Regions from separate parts of the Asticcacaulis sp. W401b genome, predicted to be linked through region 1. Evidence: riboswitches for the same ligand, from Rfam matches in the RefSeq annotation. Region 1 holds a riboswitch; the other holds the start of a gene.

Evidence for each region. Region 1 has a riboswitch for S-adenosylmethionine ahead of ACK8OE_RS09370 (homoserine O-succinyltransferase). Riboswitches for the same ligand answer to the same signal wherever they lie in the genome.
Region 2: linked by a shared signal. The riboswitch ahead of ACK8OE_RS11145 (threonine aldolase family protein) and the one ahead of ACK8OE_RS09370 (homoserine O-succinyltransferase) in region 1 are both predicted to bind S-adenosylmethionine.

Annotation. Positions count from the first base shown of each region.
Region 1 covers NZ_JBKFEE010000003.1:376,377-384,622, forward strand. Annotated here, with positions in the region: gene ACK8OE_RS09350 (GNAT family N-acetyltransferase) at 1-487, shown strand, start outside; gene ACK8OE_RS09355 (carboxymuconolactone decarboxylase family protein) at 573-1,025, shown strand; gene sigJ (RNA polymerase sigma factor SigJ) at 1,036-1,914, shown strand; gene metB (cystathionine gamma-synthase) at 1,918-3,081, opposite strand; gene ACK8OE_RS09370 (homoserine O-succinyltransferase) at 3,118-4,101, opposite strand; SAM riboswitch class I at 4,188-4,293, opposite strand; gene ACK8OE_RS09375 (chalcone isomerase family protein) at 4,412-4,942, shown strand; gene ACK8OE_RS09380 (SDR family NAD(P)-dependent oxidoreductase) at 4,939-5,688, shown strand; gene ACK8OE_RS09385 (DMT family transporter) at 5,685-6,581, opposite strand; gene ACK8OE_RS09390 (homoserine dehydrogenase) at 6,744-8,246, shown strand, end outside.
Region 2 covers NZ_JBKFEE010000004.1:280,872-289,117, forward strand. Annotated here, with positions in the region: gene lon (endopeptidase La) at 1-1,840, opposite strand, end outside; SAM-I-IV-variant riboswitch at 2,100-2,206, shown strand; gene ACK8OE_RS11145 (threonine aldolase family protein) at 2,248-3,312, shown strand; gene ACK8OE_RS11150 (hypothetical protein) at 3,436-3,705, shown strand; gene ACK8OE_RS11155 (c-type cytochrome) at 3,880-4,383, shown strand; gene gmk (guanylate kinase) at 4,462-5,103, opposite strand; gene ACK8OE_RS11165 (YicC/YloC family endoribonuclease) at 5,105-5,983, opposite strand; gene mltG (endolytic transglycosylase MltG) at 5,980-7,038, opposite strand; gene fabF (beta-ketoacyl-ACP synthase II) at 7,040-8,246, opposite strand, start outside.

The DNA of each region.
Region 1 (8,246 bases):
GGGTGAGGCCGTTTTTCAACGCGAGTACGAAGCCAAACGCGCTCAGGAAGGCTGGGAAACGCAGGTCATCCTCAATCCGCGCGGGGTGGTCATGGGTATGGCCTCCTTCATGCGTATTCGTGAGGCGCAGGGCAGCGCCGAAATCGGTGCGGTGCTGTTTGGGCGCGCCTTACAACGCACGGCTCTGGCCACCGAAGCTGTGTTTCTGATGGCGCGCTATGTGTTCGACGAACTGGGCTATCGGCGCTTTGAATGGAAGTGCAATGCGGCCAACCGGGCGTCTATGCGCGCGGCGGAACGGTTTGGTTTTACCTATGAAGGCACCTTCCGCAACGACATGGTGACGAAGGGCGAAAACCGCGATACGGCATGGTTTTCAATCATTGACTCGGAATGGCCGCGCATTCGCTCTGCCTACGAGGCCTGGCTCGACCCGGCCAATTTCGATGGCACGGGCCGTCAGATTTTTCGCCTGAAGGCCAAATAATTTTCGCGCTCTGTCACAACCGCTTCGGCTGGCTCGTCTTGCTTTCGAGGTCGCACGCACGCGGCCTGTGAAAAGGAGACGTGTTATGTCGCAACGTATCAATGGCTATGCCGTCGCCCCCGAAGCCTATAAGGCCAAGGCGGCGCTCGAAGACTATTTCAAAACCACTGCTATCGAGCCCTCGCTGATGCACCTGATCAAGGTGCGGGTGTCGCAAATCAACCATTGCGCCTACTGTCTGCACATGCACCGCGAAGAGGCGCTGAAGGATGGAGATACGGAAAAGCGGCTGCTGCTGCTCGATGCATGGCGCGAGTCGGACCTGTTTACCCCCCGTGAGCGCGCCGCCCTGGCCTGGGCCGAGAGCGTGACCTTGATTTCGGCTACCGAAGCGCCAGACGCCGATTATGAAGCCATGCGGTCTGAGTTCAATGAAAAGGACGCGGTTGACCTGACCTTTCTGATCGCGCAGATCAATGGCTGGAACCGCATCGCTGTGCCGCTGCGGCAGGTCCATCCGCAAGACCGGGCCAGATAGGAGGCGCAGGATGATCGCCGATTTCGAGAGTCATCGCCGCTATCTGATCGGCGTCGCCTACCGCATGTTGGGCACTGTCGCCGAGGCCGAGGACGTGGTGCAGGAGGCCTATATCCGTACCCGCGATGCCGAAGCCGTCGCGCATCCACGGGCCTTCCTGACGCGGGTCGTGACGCGGATGAGCCTTGATGTCCTGAAATCGGCGCATCGTCAGCGCATGACCTATGTCGGGCCGTGGCTGCCGGAGCCTTTGCACGACATCAGCGATTTTACGGGGGCAAGGACAGAAGAGGGACTGGCGGACGACGTGTCGATAGGTCTGCTCTATGCGCTGGAGCGGTTGAGTCCGCTGGAGCGGGCGGCCTTCATGCTGCACGACGTGTTCGGGGTGGGGTTTGCCGACATAGCCGCCACGTTGGAGCGCTCCGAAGCCGCCTGCCGGCAACTGGCGGCACGGGGGCGCAAGGCGGTGCGGCGCGACGAAGCCCCTCCGGTGCGTTTTCAGGTCACGCCCGACGATGAACGGGCCTTTCTTCAGGCGTTTCTGGAGGCGTCGCTGTCGGGCGATGTTCGCGCTCTGGAAGCCCTCCTGACACGCGACGTGACGCTCCATTCCGATGGCGGCGGCAAGGTGTCGGCGGCCCTCAATGTGCTGGAAGGCCGCGACCGCGTGTTGAAATTCATGGTCGGTATCTACCAGAAATTCCGGCAACATACGGTCGTGCGGGTCGAATTTGTGCGGGCGAATGGGGCCCTGTCGGTGCTCAGTCACCACACGGATGGCACGTGCGACCTGCTCACTGTCGAAACCTCTGACGGACGGGCTAAGGCCATCTATTTTGTGCGTAACCCGGACAAGCTGAAACGGTTTCAGGACCCGTATGGCTGAGGGTCAGGCCACCCGCAAGGCGCGGTCGAGGGCGGCGATCAGGTCCGTCGGGTCTTCGAGACCGATCGACAGGCGCAGCAGCCCCTCGGTAATCCCCGCCGTGGCCTGCGCTTCCGGCGACATGGCCGCGTGGGTCATCGACCCCGGATGCACGATCAGGCTTTCGACGCCGCCCAGACTTTCGGCCAGACTGAACAGTTCGATCACGTCAAACACGCGCTTGACGGCCTCAAGCCCGCCGGCCAGTTCGAAGCTCATCATGGCGCCGAAGCCCTTTTGCTGACGCCTGGCCAGTGCGTGCTGCGGGTGTGAGGGCAGGCCGGGATAGAAGACGCGCGATACGGCGGGGTGGGCGTCGAGGAATTCGGCAATGGCCTGCGCCGACTCCTGCTGCTGCTTGACGCGCACGAAAAGCGTGCGAACGCCGCGCAGGGTCATGTAGGAGTCAAACGCGCCCGGCGTCGAACCGAGGCAGTTGGCCCACCAGCGATAGGTGGTGACGTCTTCTGCCGTCGTGCAGACCAGCGCGCCGCCGATGACGTCCGAATGGCCGTTGATATATTTGGTCGTCGAATGGATTACGAAATCGGCCCCGAAGGCGATGGGGTTTTGCAGGGCGGGTGACAGGAAGGTGTTATCCACGGCGACCTTTGCCCCGGCGGCGTGGCCCAGAGCGATCAGTTTTTCGAGGTCGATGAGGCGCATCAGCGGGTTGGACGGCGTTTCCAGCAGCAGTAGACCCGCGGGTTGTGAAAGGGCGGACTCCATAGCCGCATCGTCGCCCTGATCGACATAGACGACCTCAATCAATCCTTGACGATGGCGGGCATTAAGCAGGCGCTGCGTACCACCGTAGCAGTCGTGCGGCACGATCACGCGCTTATTGGGCAGGTCCTGCCACAGAAGGTCCAGCGCCGCGAGGCCGGAGGCGGTCATCACGGCACCCGCCCCGCCTTCCAGTTCGGCAATCACGTCGGCGATGATGTCGCGCGTCGGATTGCCGGAGCGGGCATAGTCATAGCCGCGCTTTTGCCCGAAACCGGCGAAGGAATAGTTGGACGACAGGTAGATCGGCGGCATGACCGCCCCATGCGCGCGGTCGCTGTCGATACCGATATTGATGACCTTGGTGCCGAGTTTGGCGTCTTTGAGATAATCTTTTGACATTTTCGTTCCTGCCGGCGCTCGTTTTGGGGACGTCGGCTAATCCTTAAGTGATGTGCGAACTATATCGGACACCAGACTGATTTCTTTCAAAAAAGCATCGTGCCCATAAAGTGAGGGAAAGTCGATAAAGACGCTGTCCGTCAGCGTCTCATGCAGGGTCTGCATGTCGGAATAGGGAACCAGCCGGTCCGTCGGCACGGCGGCCAGAAACACCCTGGCCTTGATCTTTGCCGGATCGACGCGGTGACGATCGAGCGAATCCGACATGGATATCCAGCGATTGGCGTTCGACGTATAGGCGTCGCCGCGCGCCCGAAGATAGCCGCACACCGTATAGTTTTCACCCGCCCAATCGGGGGCCGGGCCATCAAAGCGCTCGGAAAACTCGGCTTCCGAGCGATAAGTGGTCATGGCCAGTTGCCGCGCCAGTGAAATGCCTTCCTGTTCGCGGCCCGTGTCGAGCCCGAACTTCAGCAGACGGCGTTGCAAGCCACGCATGGCCGTGGCCATGGGGTGCGCCCTGTGTGCTGCCGAAATGCAGCAGACGCGGTCGATATAGTCGGGATAAAGCTCAGCAAAGGCCAGCCCGATCATCGCCCCATAAGATGCCCCGATAAAGGCAAACACATGAGCCACCTCAAGGTGATCGAGGATCAGCTTCACCAGCCGCGCCTGATCGTGTGTGGTGATGGTATAGACCTGAGAGGCGGGCAGGCGCGGCGCAAACTCGATGGACAGGACACGAAAAACGTTGAGATCGAGCGCTTCACCGGGGCCCGCTACGCCCTCCCACCAACCGGGGGCGGTGTCGGTCGAATCTTCCTTGGCGAACAGGATGCGTCCGGCGGAAATGCCCCCCGCGGCCACCACCACACGGCCATCGGCCGGGCCGTAGAGGCGCGCCACGACGTCGGTCTGCTCCAGCCTTTGCCCGCTTTGCAAACGGAAGTCGTCCGGAATATCGACTCGGATGTCGGTTCCGGTCAGATCGGGCTGGGTGTGCGGTTTGATAAAGCTCATAGCGGTAAAAGCTCGGTGGTCCGGTGCAAAACAGGGGCTCAACGGACCAGTCGGGAGAAGACACGGCCACACCGCCGCTGTCGCTTCTCTCATCTGTCGGAAGCGCACTTCCGCAGGAGTTGGCACCATTCCGAAGGTTCGGCGGTTGCCCCAGCGTCGTCGGGCCTGTCCCTCGGCTGGTCTCGATGAGTTATGTGCGCTTATGCGCCGAAGCCGGCTTTGTCGTCAAGAGGGGGATAGAGATGAGGCGTATCGCATAAGACGCGCATAAACAGGTCATCCGGTAGCGACCTTCGTGCGTAATGACCTTATGACCCAAATCAAACGTCGCGCTGTTCTGGCCTCTCTTGGGGCTCTGCCCCTCTCGATCACTGCCTTTGGCGTGTATGCCGAGGTTCCGGCAGGCGTGCCTGACGGCAAGCTGGTCGGTAAGGGCCGCTACAGCGTGCTGGGCCTGTCAATCTTTGACGCCAGCCTCTATGCGCCCAACGGCCGTTATGATCCGCAAAAGCCGTTCGCCCTGCGGCTCGATTATCTCCGAAACATCACCGCGAAGCACATTGTCGATCATTCGGTGGCCGAAATCCGCAAGCAGGGTTTTTCGGACAAGGCCAGGCTGGAAGAGTGGCGACAGCAGATGAGCGCCATATTCCCGGATATTCGTTCGGGGGCCTACATTACGGGTGTACGCACCGCCGACGGGCACGCCCAGTTCATTCACAATGGCCGTTCCATCGGCACCATCCGTGATACGCAATTTACGCGCCTGTTCTTCGATATCTGGCTGGGCAGCCGGAGCTCGTCGAAAGCGCTGCGCGCCCGACTACTGGGGGATGCATGAGTCCGCGCAAGACACCCAAACGCACCTGGATCATCGGTGCTTCCAGCGGCATAGGCGAAGCTTTGGCCGAACGGCTGGCGGCGCGGGGTGAGGAAATCATCCTGTCGGCGCGCAATGCCGAGGCGCTGGAGGCAATCTGCAAACGTCTGAAGGGCCGGGGGCATCGCGTCCTGCCGCTGGATGTATCGGACGGCCCGGCAGTGGCCCGCTCAGCTATCTGGTTGAAGGACACGGTGGGGCCGCTCGACCGTGTGCTGTTTTTTGCCGGAGCCTACACGCCGATGAAGCTGGGGCAGATCGACCTCGGTGACATGGGCCGCATCGTTGACACCAACCTGAAAGGGGCCTTTTACGTCGTGGAGGCCGCCCTCCCGGTCATGGCGGAAAAAGGTCAGATCGCCCTTTGCGCGTCGGTGGCGGGTTATCGCGGCCTGCCCAATGGTCAGCCCTATGCGGCCACCAAGGCGGGTGTAATTTCTCTGGCCACGTCTTTGCGCGCCGAACACGGCGACCGGCTGGATATCAAGGTGATCAATCCGGGCTTTGTCAAAACGCGCCTGACGGACAAGAACGGCTTTGAAATGCCGATGATGATTACGCCGGAAAAGGCCGCTCGCGCCATTGCCCGCGAACTGGATAGCAAACGCTTCGAAATCCACTTCCCCAAGGGCTTTACGCGGATGGTCAAACTTCTGGCCTTGCTGCCCGACGGACTTTATTTCAATGCTGTCAAAGGGATGCGTTAGGTAGGTTGCGCAGCTTTCGGGCGGCCCCATTCGGCCAGCACGATACCGGCAATGACCAGAGCCAGTGCCCAGAGGTGAAACCCGTGCAAAGGCTCGCGCAGGATCAGCACCGACAGGATCACTCCGAACAGCGGGATGGTGTTGATGAACAGGCCGGCCCGGTTTGCCCCGATCAGTTCAACACCCCATACATAGCACACCTGTGCCACCAGTGACGGCAGCAATCCCGTATAGAGCACGATCAGCCAGCCGGTGGTATCGGGCCAGACGATGCCGGTGTCGCGCGACATCCACAGCAGATAGGGCAAGGCGGCCATAGTGGCCCCAAGGGTCGGAATGGCCATCAGGCTTTGCCAGTGGATCGCCGGCTTATATCGCAGGGCGATCGTATAGGCCCCGTAATTGATGACGGCCAGCAGCATCAGGGCGTCGCCGAGATTGAGGTTCAGCCGCACAATATTGCGCAGATCGCCATGCGTGGCCGTCAGCATGACGCCGATGGCTGTAACGCCAAAGCCCGCCACCTGCGCCCAGGACGCTGTGATGCGATAAAGCGCGTAGTTCAGCCCCATAATCACCAGAGGAATACCGGCGTCTTCGATCACCACATTGATGGCGCTGGTGTGCTCCAGCGCGGTGTAGAGCAGGATATTGAAAGACGCGAAACCGAAGAAGCCATAGGCCAGAAGCAGAGGCAGGTGCTGACGGATGACGGGCCAGTCGCGGCGCAATGGCTTAACGGAGAGGGCAAAGATCACCAGAGCCGCCAATATCCAGCGTGCGGCCGACAGCAGGGCCGGGCTGATGTGCCCCACGGCCAGCTTGCCCGACACCATATTGCCCGCCCACAGGATCGAGGCGATCAGCAGGCAGGCATAGGCCTTCAGGCTCACGGATGATTTTAGATACTGTTGCAACGACTTCTCTCCGTCGTCGCGCGCTTAACACGAAAAACGGGGCGCGGCTTATCTTTTTTCTTTGAATTCGTTGAAAAGACTTATAACGCCATGCTTACCCGCCTGCCGTAAGGGCGATAGGAATAAGGATCTGAAAACATGTCTACCCTTGTTGTGAAATTCGGTGGTTCGGTTCTGACCTCCGAAGCGGCCCTGCACCGCGCCGTGTCCGAGGTCTATCGCTATGTGCGCGACGCGCACAAGGTGATTGCCGTTATTTCGGCCTTCAAGGGTGAGACAGACCAGCTGATGCGTCTGGCTGTTGGCTATACGCAGGCCTCGGCCTCTTCGGCGACGCCGCACCTGCTGGCGACCGGAGAAATGAAGGCCTCGACCCTGTTCGCCATGGCCTGCGAGCGGTCGGGGATCGTGACGCGCTTTCGTTCGGTGGCCGAAATCGGCCTGACCGCCGAAGGGGATCATTTCAATGCTCAGCCGGTCAGCCTGAAGACCGAGGTGCTGATCAACGACCTCAAGGCCTGTGATCTTGTGGTGGTGCCGGGCTATGTGGCTGAAAACGCGGCCGGTGAGCCCGTGCTGCTGGGGCGGGGGGGCTCGGACCTGACCGCCGTCTTTATCGGCAAGGCGCTGCGTGACGCCGGTGTCGAGGCGCGCGTGCGTCTCAACAAGGACGTCGATGCGGTCTATGATATCGACCCCAATACCTATCCCGATACGGCGAAGCCCTACGCCGCCCTGTCGTGGGAAGAGGCCGAAAAGATCGCCTTCCCCGTCGTGCAGGCCAAGGCCATGAAATACGCCCACGAGCACGGGCTGGAGGTCGAGGTCGCGGGCATGGCGCGCGGCTATGAGACCGTGCTGGGCGCCAAAACGGCGGAACGCAAGACGCCGGGTTTTGCGCGCAAGATCCGCGTGGCGGTGATGGGGGCGGGGGGTGTCGGCTCGATGTTCCTGCAACGCTGCCTCGAATGGTCGGACCTGATCGAGGTCGATCGCGTGCTGGTGCGTGATCCGTCGAAGCGCCGCGACCATCCGTTGGCGGGCAAGTTTACCTCGGATGCGCGTAACTTTGCCCGCGCGGATGTCGATGTGTTTGTCGATATCGGCACCGGCGTGTCGCCCTCGGCGGAACTTCTGGAGCAGTTTCTCAAACTGGGCGTCGGCGTAACGTCTGCCAACAAGCAGGCGGTGGCCGCCGTTCAGGGCAAGCTGAAGGACGCGGCCAGGGCGTCAGGTGCGGCACTCACCTATTCCGCTTCGGTCGGAGGTGGGGCCCCGGTTATCGAAGCCCTGCTGCGTGCCGTAAAGTCGCACAAGATCAAGAGCATTGCCGGGGTGGTCAACGGCACCTCCAACTTCGTGATTGATCAGGTCGAGGCGGGTAAGACCTTCGATGCGGCCATGGATGAGGCGCGCCGTCTGGGCTTTGCCGAGCCGGACTCCACGGCCGATCTCGATGGGACGGATGTGGGGGCCAAGCTGCGCCTGCTGCGCGAAATCGCCTTCCCCGGCGTGACGCCCGTGCACGTTGAGGTCGGGGCCATCACGGCGGAGTCGCTGGTCATCCCCAAGGGCAAGGGCCTGCGCTACGTGGCGCGCGCCATCATGACGCCTAAGGGCCTTGAGGTGTCGATGAAGCTG
Region 2 (8,246 bases), on a different contig from region 1:
GCATTTTGATGGCTTCGATGGTCAGGATGTCGCCGCCGAATTCCGTCCAGGCGAGGCCCGTGACGATACCGACCTGATCGGTTTCATCGGTTTCGCCATAGTGGAATTTGCGCACGCCGGCATATTTGGCCAGACGTGCCTCATCCACCGTGATCGAGCTGACCTTCTCACGGGCGAGGTCACGGATGGTCTTGCGCGCCAGATTGCCCAGTTCCCGCTCCAGCGAACGCACGCCCGCCTCACGGGTGTAGTAGCGGATCAGGTCGCGGATGGCCTGTTCCGGCACGATCCACTCCTCGCCTTTGAGGCCGTGATCCTTGGCCAGAGACGGCAGGATGTGGCGCTTGGCGATTTCGACCTTCTCATCCTCGGTATAGCCGGGGATGCGGATGATCTCCATGCGGTCCAGCAGGGGCTGCGGCATGTTGAGCGAGTTGGCCGTCGTCACGAACATGATCTTGGACAGGTCGTAATCGACCTCCAGATAATGGTCGTTGAAGGTCGAATTCTGCGCCGGGTCCAGCACTTCGAGCAAGGCCGAGGCCGGGTCGCCGCGCCAGTCAGCCCCCATCTTGTCGATTTCATCGAGCAGGAAGAAGGCGTTGGTCGTCTTGGCCTTCTTCATCGACTGGATGATCTTGCCCGGCATGGAGCCGATATAGGTGCGGCGGTGGCCCCGGATTTCCGATTCGTCGCGCACACCGCCGAGGCTGATGCGCACGAATTCGCGACCGGTCGCCTTGGCGATGGACTTGCCCAGGCTCGTCTTACCCACACCCGGAGGGCCCACAAGGCACAGGATCGGGCCTTTAAGCGTACCCATGCGCGCCTGCACGGCCAGATGCTCAAGGATGCGCTCCTTGACCTTCTCAAGGCCGTAATGATCGGCATCCAGCGTGTCTTCGGCCTTGCTGAGGTCGATCGGCTTGGGCTTGGACGCGACCCAGGGAATGGCCAGCAGCCAGTCCAGATAATTGCGCACAACGGTCGATTCGGCCGACATGGGCGACATGTGGCGCAGCTTGTTCAGCTCCGACATCGCCTTGGCGCGCGCTTCCTTGCTCAGCTTGGTCGCCTTGATCTTCTTTTCGAGTTCGAGGATCTCGTCCTTGGCGTCGTCCTGCTCACCCAGCTCGCGCTGAATGGCCTTCATCTGCTCGTTGAGGTAATATTCGCGCTGGGTCTTTTCCATCTGACGCTTGACGCGCGAACGGATCTTCTTTTCGACCTGCAGGACGCTGATCTCGCCTTCCATCAGGGCATAGATTTGCTCCAGACGCTTGGCGACCGCCAACTGCTCCAGAAGCTGCTGCTTCTCGCCGATCTTGATGACCAGATGCGCGGCAATCGAGTCGGCCAGCACGTCGGCTTCCGACACTTCGGCCAGGGCCTGAAGGGCTTCCGGCGGAATCTTCTTGTTGAGCTTGATGTAGTTTTCGAACTGGTCGGTGACGGCGCGCACCAGCGCTTCGAGGTCAGGCCCCTGCGTCACGGCAGGCTCCAGCGCATAGGCTTCGGCCTCATAGAACTCGCTGCGGCCAGTAAAGCGCTTGATCTTGGCGCGCGACTTGCCTTCGACCAGCACCTTGACCGTGCCGTCGGGCAGTTTCAGCAATTGCAGCACATTGGCCAGCACGCCGATGTCGTAGATGGCGTCGGCTTCGGGATCGTCGTCACCGGAATTTTTCTGGGTGGCCAGCAGGATCTGCTTGTCGCCCTTCATCACCTCATCGAGCGCCTGCACGGACTTTTCACGTCCGACAAACAGCGGCACGACCATGTGCGGGAACACCACGATATCCCTCAAAGGCAATACGGGTATGGTCAGAACATCAAACATTACTTACTCCTGAGCCGGACAGCGCGCCTCGCCAAGGGCGTCCAACGACCACCCTGCGTAAAGAAAAAGGGCGCGTTCTCCGGATATATACGCGCAATGTCTGCGCAGGGGTTCACCATTCACCTTAGACGATTCCTCGGCTGAACCTAGGCTGAATGTGGGACTTTCCCACCCATATTCAAGGGAGGCCGGATCGCGTCCCGCCACCGGTTTCCGCAGAAACTTTCGCTTGCGCAAACGCTTATGAACGGCTAAGGCGAAAGGGCATCCAGAGTTAAGCGACGCGCTTAACGCCAACCTGCCCTTCCCGGCAAGGTGGCGTCCGGAAACGGAGATGCGGCCGAACCGGCAACCAACGGGACCAAGGCTCATGCGTCGCAAAACTCATTCTATCTGAGAGACGCCCCATGCCGGACACCGCCCTGCCCCTCACGACCTTAGCGCCGCAGCAATTCGCCAGCGACAACTATGCCGGCATCTGCCCCGAAGCGTGGAACGCCATGCACGAGGCCAATGCCGGCTCAGTCCCCGCCTATGGCGACGACCCGTGGACGCAGCGCGCCGCGGACGCCCTGCGCGACCTGTTCGAGCATGAGGCCGAGGTCTTCTTCGCCTTCAACGGAACGGCGGCCAATTCGCTGGCCCTGGCGTCTCTGTGTCAGTCCTATCACAGCGTCATATGCTCCGCCTCGGCCCACGTCGAAACCGACGAATGCGGCGCACCGGAATTCTTCTCCAACGGCTCCAAACTGCTGGTGGCCGCCTCGACCGACGGCAAGTTGACGCCGGAGGCCATCCGCGCGCTGGCCACCAGCCGCTCCGACATCCACTTCCCGAAGCCTCGTGCCGTCACCATCACCCAACCCACCGAAACCGGCCTCGTCTATACCATCAACGAAGTGAAGGCCATTGCCGCCGTCTGCCGCGAACTGGGTCTGCGCCTGCATATGGACGGGGCGCGCTTTGCCAATGCCTGCGCGGCGCTCGACTGTAGCCCGGCGGACATAACGTGGAAGGCCGGGGTCGATGTTTTGTGTTTCGGCGGCACCAAGAACGGCATGGGCGTGGGCGAGGCTATTCTATTTTTTGATCGCGGTCTGGCGCAGGATTTCGACTATCGCTGCAAACAGGCCGGGCAACTGGCCTCCAAGATGCGCTTTCTGGCCGCGCCGTGGCTGGGCATGATCAAGGACGGGGCGTGGCTGAGGAACGGTCAGCACGCCAATGCCTGCGCCCGCCGACTGGCTGATAAGATTTCCGGTTTACCGGAAATAGAGCCCATGTTTGCCGTGCAGGCCAATGCCGTCTTCCTCAAGGCGCCAGAGGCTGTTCTGGACGCCCTGCGCGCCAAAGGCTGGCGCTACTATACCTTTATCGGTGGTGGGGCGCGCTTCATGTTCGCCTGGGACGCCGACCCGGCGCGAGTGGATCAACTGTCCGCCGATATTCAAAACGCGTCTAAAAACAGATAGACAGGCGCATTTTCTGAAACTTCACTTTCGCTATTGGCGAACCCACCTGCGGCATTGCGCGCATTGATTATTTACCGGACCGGGCGCATCCTGATCCCTCAACCACAAGATGGGAGATGGATCATGCCCGGACTGGCCTACCGCTTTTTCGACAACAATACCGGTGAGGAGGTGTTCGCCTCGGACGATTTCGACTTCGCCGCCATGCCGACAGTGAATCACCTGATCCGCGATCCGGAACTGGTGGCGCGTTACGGTGGCCCGGCGGTGATCAATCGCATCGAGCAGGGCGAAGTGAATAAGGCGGGTGCCGTCGAATACCGCATCTTTATTGACGGTTCTGAGGAGCGCCTGAACTCGCAGGACATCGACGAGAATTACCGTCGGTCCTGAGCTTTTCACCGAAAGCTGTTGAATTTTAAGCAGGTCACGCCTTCTATCGGACGTGGCCTTTTCTTCTTCCGCCCCCTCTGCCTGTGGCAAGGCGTCACAGGCACGGGCAGAGTCGCCTCTCGCCAAAAGTCACTGTGTCGGCTAAACGCTTGACGTGAACCGATGGAGATTTTAATGCGCGCAGCCTTGTTTTTGGCCCCCCTGACCCTTGCCCTGTGCCTTTCGGGCTGCGGCGACAAACCCACAGAGACGGCAAGCGAAACCGCTGCAACGCAAGCTAATGTGCCGGCGGTCGAGGGGCCTTCAGACGCCGAAAACACCGCCAAACTCGCCACCCTGCCCGCCCCCTACAATACGGCCGATCTCAAGGCGGGTGAGAAGGCGTGGAACAAATGCCGCTCGTGCCATACGCTGGTCGAAGGCGGGGCCAATATGGTCGGCCCCAACCTTTACGGCGTATTCGGGCGCAAATCGGGCAGCAAGGCCGATTATCAGTATAGCGACGCGATGAAGGGCCACAACGCCGTGTGGGACTTCGCCACGCTCGACGACTATATCACCCATCCGCAAACGACCGTACCCGGCACCAAGATGGGCTTTATGGGCCTTAAGGACGAGACGGAGCGCCACAACCTGATCGCCTATCTTAAGCTCGAAACCAGTCCGGCCCAAAAGTAAGTAAAAAAGCCCTCCGAACCGGTCGGAGGGCTTTTTTGTTCCGGGGTGAAGGGGGCGAGCCCCTTTTCTTGTTTGACCCTAAAGCGGCTCGCTCATCAGTTCATCGACAAACGGCGCGATCCACAGGCCACGTGAACGGCGCGCCGTTTCTGAATGATAGATATGCACCAGCTCGGCATAGGAGCGGTCGAAATCGTCATTCAGGATGACATAGTCGTATTCGGCCCAATGCGCGATCTCACCCTTGGCGCGGCTGAGGCGGCGCTGGATGACGTCGTCGGCGTCTTGCGCGCGGGCATAGAGACGGCGCTTCAGTTCTTCCATCGACGGCGGCAGGATGAAAACGCGCACCACGTCCGACGGCGCCTTGGCCGAGATGCGCTGCGCCCCCTGCCAGTCGATGTCGAACAGCACGTTCTGCCCCTGAGACAGGGCTTTTTCCACCGGTTCGCGCGGTGAGCCATAGCGGTGGTCGTGCACCGCCGCCCATTCCAGAAGGGCGTCGTTTTTGACCAGATCGTCCATCGCCGCGTCGCTGATGAAGTGATATTCGCGGCCGTCCTTTTCACCGGGACGCGGTGAGCGGGTGGTCACAGAAATCGACAGGTCGAGGTCGGCGTGATCGGCCATCAGGCGGCGGCACAGCGAGGTCTTGCCCGCGCCCGAAGGCGAGGAAACGATCAGCATAAGGCCGCGGCGAAGACGTTGGGAATTAGGCATATTACTCTACGTTTTGAACCTGTTCTCGGAACTGGTCGATAACCGACTTTAACTCCAGACCGACCTTGGTCAGGTCGCTGAAAGCGGCTTTCGAACAGAGGGTATTGGCTTCGCGCATGAATTCCTGTGAGAGGAAATCGAGCTTGCGCCCCTGCGACTGGCTGTCGCTGAGGAGCGTGTGCGCGGAGGCGATATAGGTGCGCAGACGATCCAGTTCCTCGCGCACATCGGCCTTGACGGCCATGACGGCGGCTTCCTGAAGGATGCGCTCCTGAAGGTCAGCATCGGGCAAAAGCTCATTCAGACGCCGGGTGAAACGTTCGCGGATCACTTCGGTCTGCTGCGCCGCCAGCGCCTCGGCCCGATCCACGGCGTCGGTCATGGCGCTCAGGTGCTGGGTCAGCACGTCAAACAGCGCCCGCCCCTCGTCCTGACGCGCGGTTTTCAGGTGTTCCAGCACCGCCCCCAGATCGGCCAGCAGGGGCGCTTCGAGCGCCGCCACGTCGGTATCGGTTTCCGCACTGGCCGCCTCGATAACGCCGCGCAGGGACAAAAGCCCATCCAGCGACGGCATGGTCGCCTGACCGGCCTGCATCAGGCCCTGCCCCACTTCGAGATACTGGTTGAGGACAGCGTGATTGACGCTATAGCCCGTCTGAACCTCGGTCGTCTGGATGCTGAGGTTCAGCGACACCTGACCGCGCTGAAAACGCTGCTTGACCAGATCGCGCGCCGCCCGCTCCACATAGTCGTAGCCTGAGGGCACGCGCGTCTTGAGGTCCAATGAGCGCCCATTGACCGAACGCACCTCATAGACCCAGGCGACCGTCCCATGATGGCCTTCCACCCTTCCAAAGCCGGTCATACTCGACAGGGTCATTTACCGGTGTCCTTGACGGGTTGGGCCAAAGCGGGCGTGGCCTGCGCCTCGATCTGACGCCATTTGGCGACATTGATCAGGTGCTGCTCGTAGGTTTCGGCGAAGACGTGGCCGCCCGTGCCATCCGCTACGAAATACACGTCCTTGCTCGGTGGCGGATTGAGCACGGCCTTTAAAGACTCCTTGCCCGGATTGGCGATCGGGGTGACGGGCAGACCGTCGATCAGATAGGTGTTCCACGGGCTGGGCGTATCCAGTTCGGAGCGCCTCAACCCGCGCCCCAGAGGCTCGCCCTTGGACACCGCATAGACCACGGTCGGGTCCGATTGCAGACGCATCCCGTTACGCAGGCGGTTCACAAACACGGCAGCGACCTTCGGGCGCTCATGGGCCAGACCCGTTTCCTTCTCGACGACCGAAGCGAGGATCAGCGCTTCTTCCTTGGTTTTCAGCGGCAAGTCCGGCGCGCGCGTCGCCCACAATGCGTCGAGCGTCTCACGCCCGGCGGCCAGCATACGGTCCAGCACCGACTGACGGGTTTCACCGATCTCGTACTGATAGGTTTCGGGCAGGATAGACCCTTCCGGCGGCACTTCGACATCGCCGGTCAGGCCCTGTGTCGCCATCAGAATGCGTACCGCCTGCGCCGAGGTACGGCCTTCGGGGATGGTGATGAAGTGCTGCACCACACGGCCCTCAAGGATCTGATTGAGGACGCCGATCATCGACAGGCGCGACGGAAACTCATAGGTGCCGGCGCGCAGGGCATTGTCGCGGCCATCCAGCTTGGCCGCGATACGGAAGAAGGTCACCGAGCGGATGACACCCTGCTGCTTCAGCTTGCGCGCAATGGCATTGAGCCCCTGCCCGCGTTCGACCGTAACGGCAGTGACATTTCCGGATTTCGCCGAAGGTCCGGGTCCGTAGGTGTTGGCAAAAACGAACAGTCCTGCTGCCAGAAGCAGCAGGACGATACCTGACAACAGGCCCGCCACCGGCGCCATCAGACGCCGGTCTTTGCGCCGCGGGGCTGGGCGGGCCTTCTGTTTCGCCATCTTAGTCCACTTTACCGAGGATCAGGGCCGCGTTGGTGCCGCCGAAGCCGAACGAGTTCGACAGGACCTTGTTGATCGTCATCGGCTTGGCCTTATGCGGCACAAGGTCGATGGGGGTTTCATAGGCCGGATTGTCGAGATTGATGGTCGGCGGGGCGATCTGGTCACGAATGGCCAGGGCGCAGAAGATGGCTTCGACCGCGCCTGCCCCACCCAGCAGGTGGCCGATGGCCGACTTGGTCGAGGACACCGTGCCCGTCGCCGCGCGCTCGCCCAGAAACTTCTCGATAGCCTTCAGTTCAATCCCATCGGCCATGGTCGAGGTGCCGTGCGAATTGACGTAGTCGATCTCGGTCGGGTCGATACCCGCGTTTTTGGCCGCAGCGACCATGGCGCGGTAGCCGCCGTCGCCGTCTTCAGATGGCGCGGTGATGTGATAGGCATCCCCGGACAGGCCGTAACCCAGCACTTCGGCGTAGATCTTGGCGCCGCGCGCCTTGGCGTGTTCGTATTCTTCCAGCACCACAATGCCCGCGCCTTCGCCCATGACGAAGCCGTCACGGTCCTTGTCGTAGGGGCGCGAGGCCCTAGTCGGCTGATCGTTGAAGGCGGTGCACAGGGCGCGGCAGGCGATAAAGCCCGCAATACCGATAGGAACGATGGCCGATTCGGCCCCGCCCGCGACCATCACGTCGGCATCGCCGCACTTGATCAAACGCGCCGCGTCACCGATGGCGTGCGCGCCGGTGGCGCAGGCGGTGACGACCGAATGGTTCGGCCCCTTGAGGTGGTGACGGATCGACACCTGACCCGAGGCCAGATTGATCAGCGAGGACGGGATAAAAAAGGGCGAAATGCGCTTAGGGCCCTTGGCCTGAAGCTCAAGCGCCGTATCGGCGATGATACCAAGGCCGCCGATGCCCGACCCGATCATGACGCCTGTGCGCTCCTGATCCTCGGCACTTTCAGGATGCCAGTTGGCGTCGTTGAGCGCTTCATCGGCCGCCGCAATGGCGTACAGAATGAAGTCATCGACCTTGCGGCGTTCCTTGGGCGACAGGACCGTGGACGGATCGAAAGAGCCTTCGATATCGGGGCCGCCACCGCCGCGTCCATCGACCGTCGGGACTTCGCAGGCCACCGTGCAGGCATAGTCTGTGGTATCAAAGGCGGTGATGTTTCCGGCCCCCGACTGCCCGTCGAGCAGA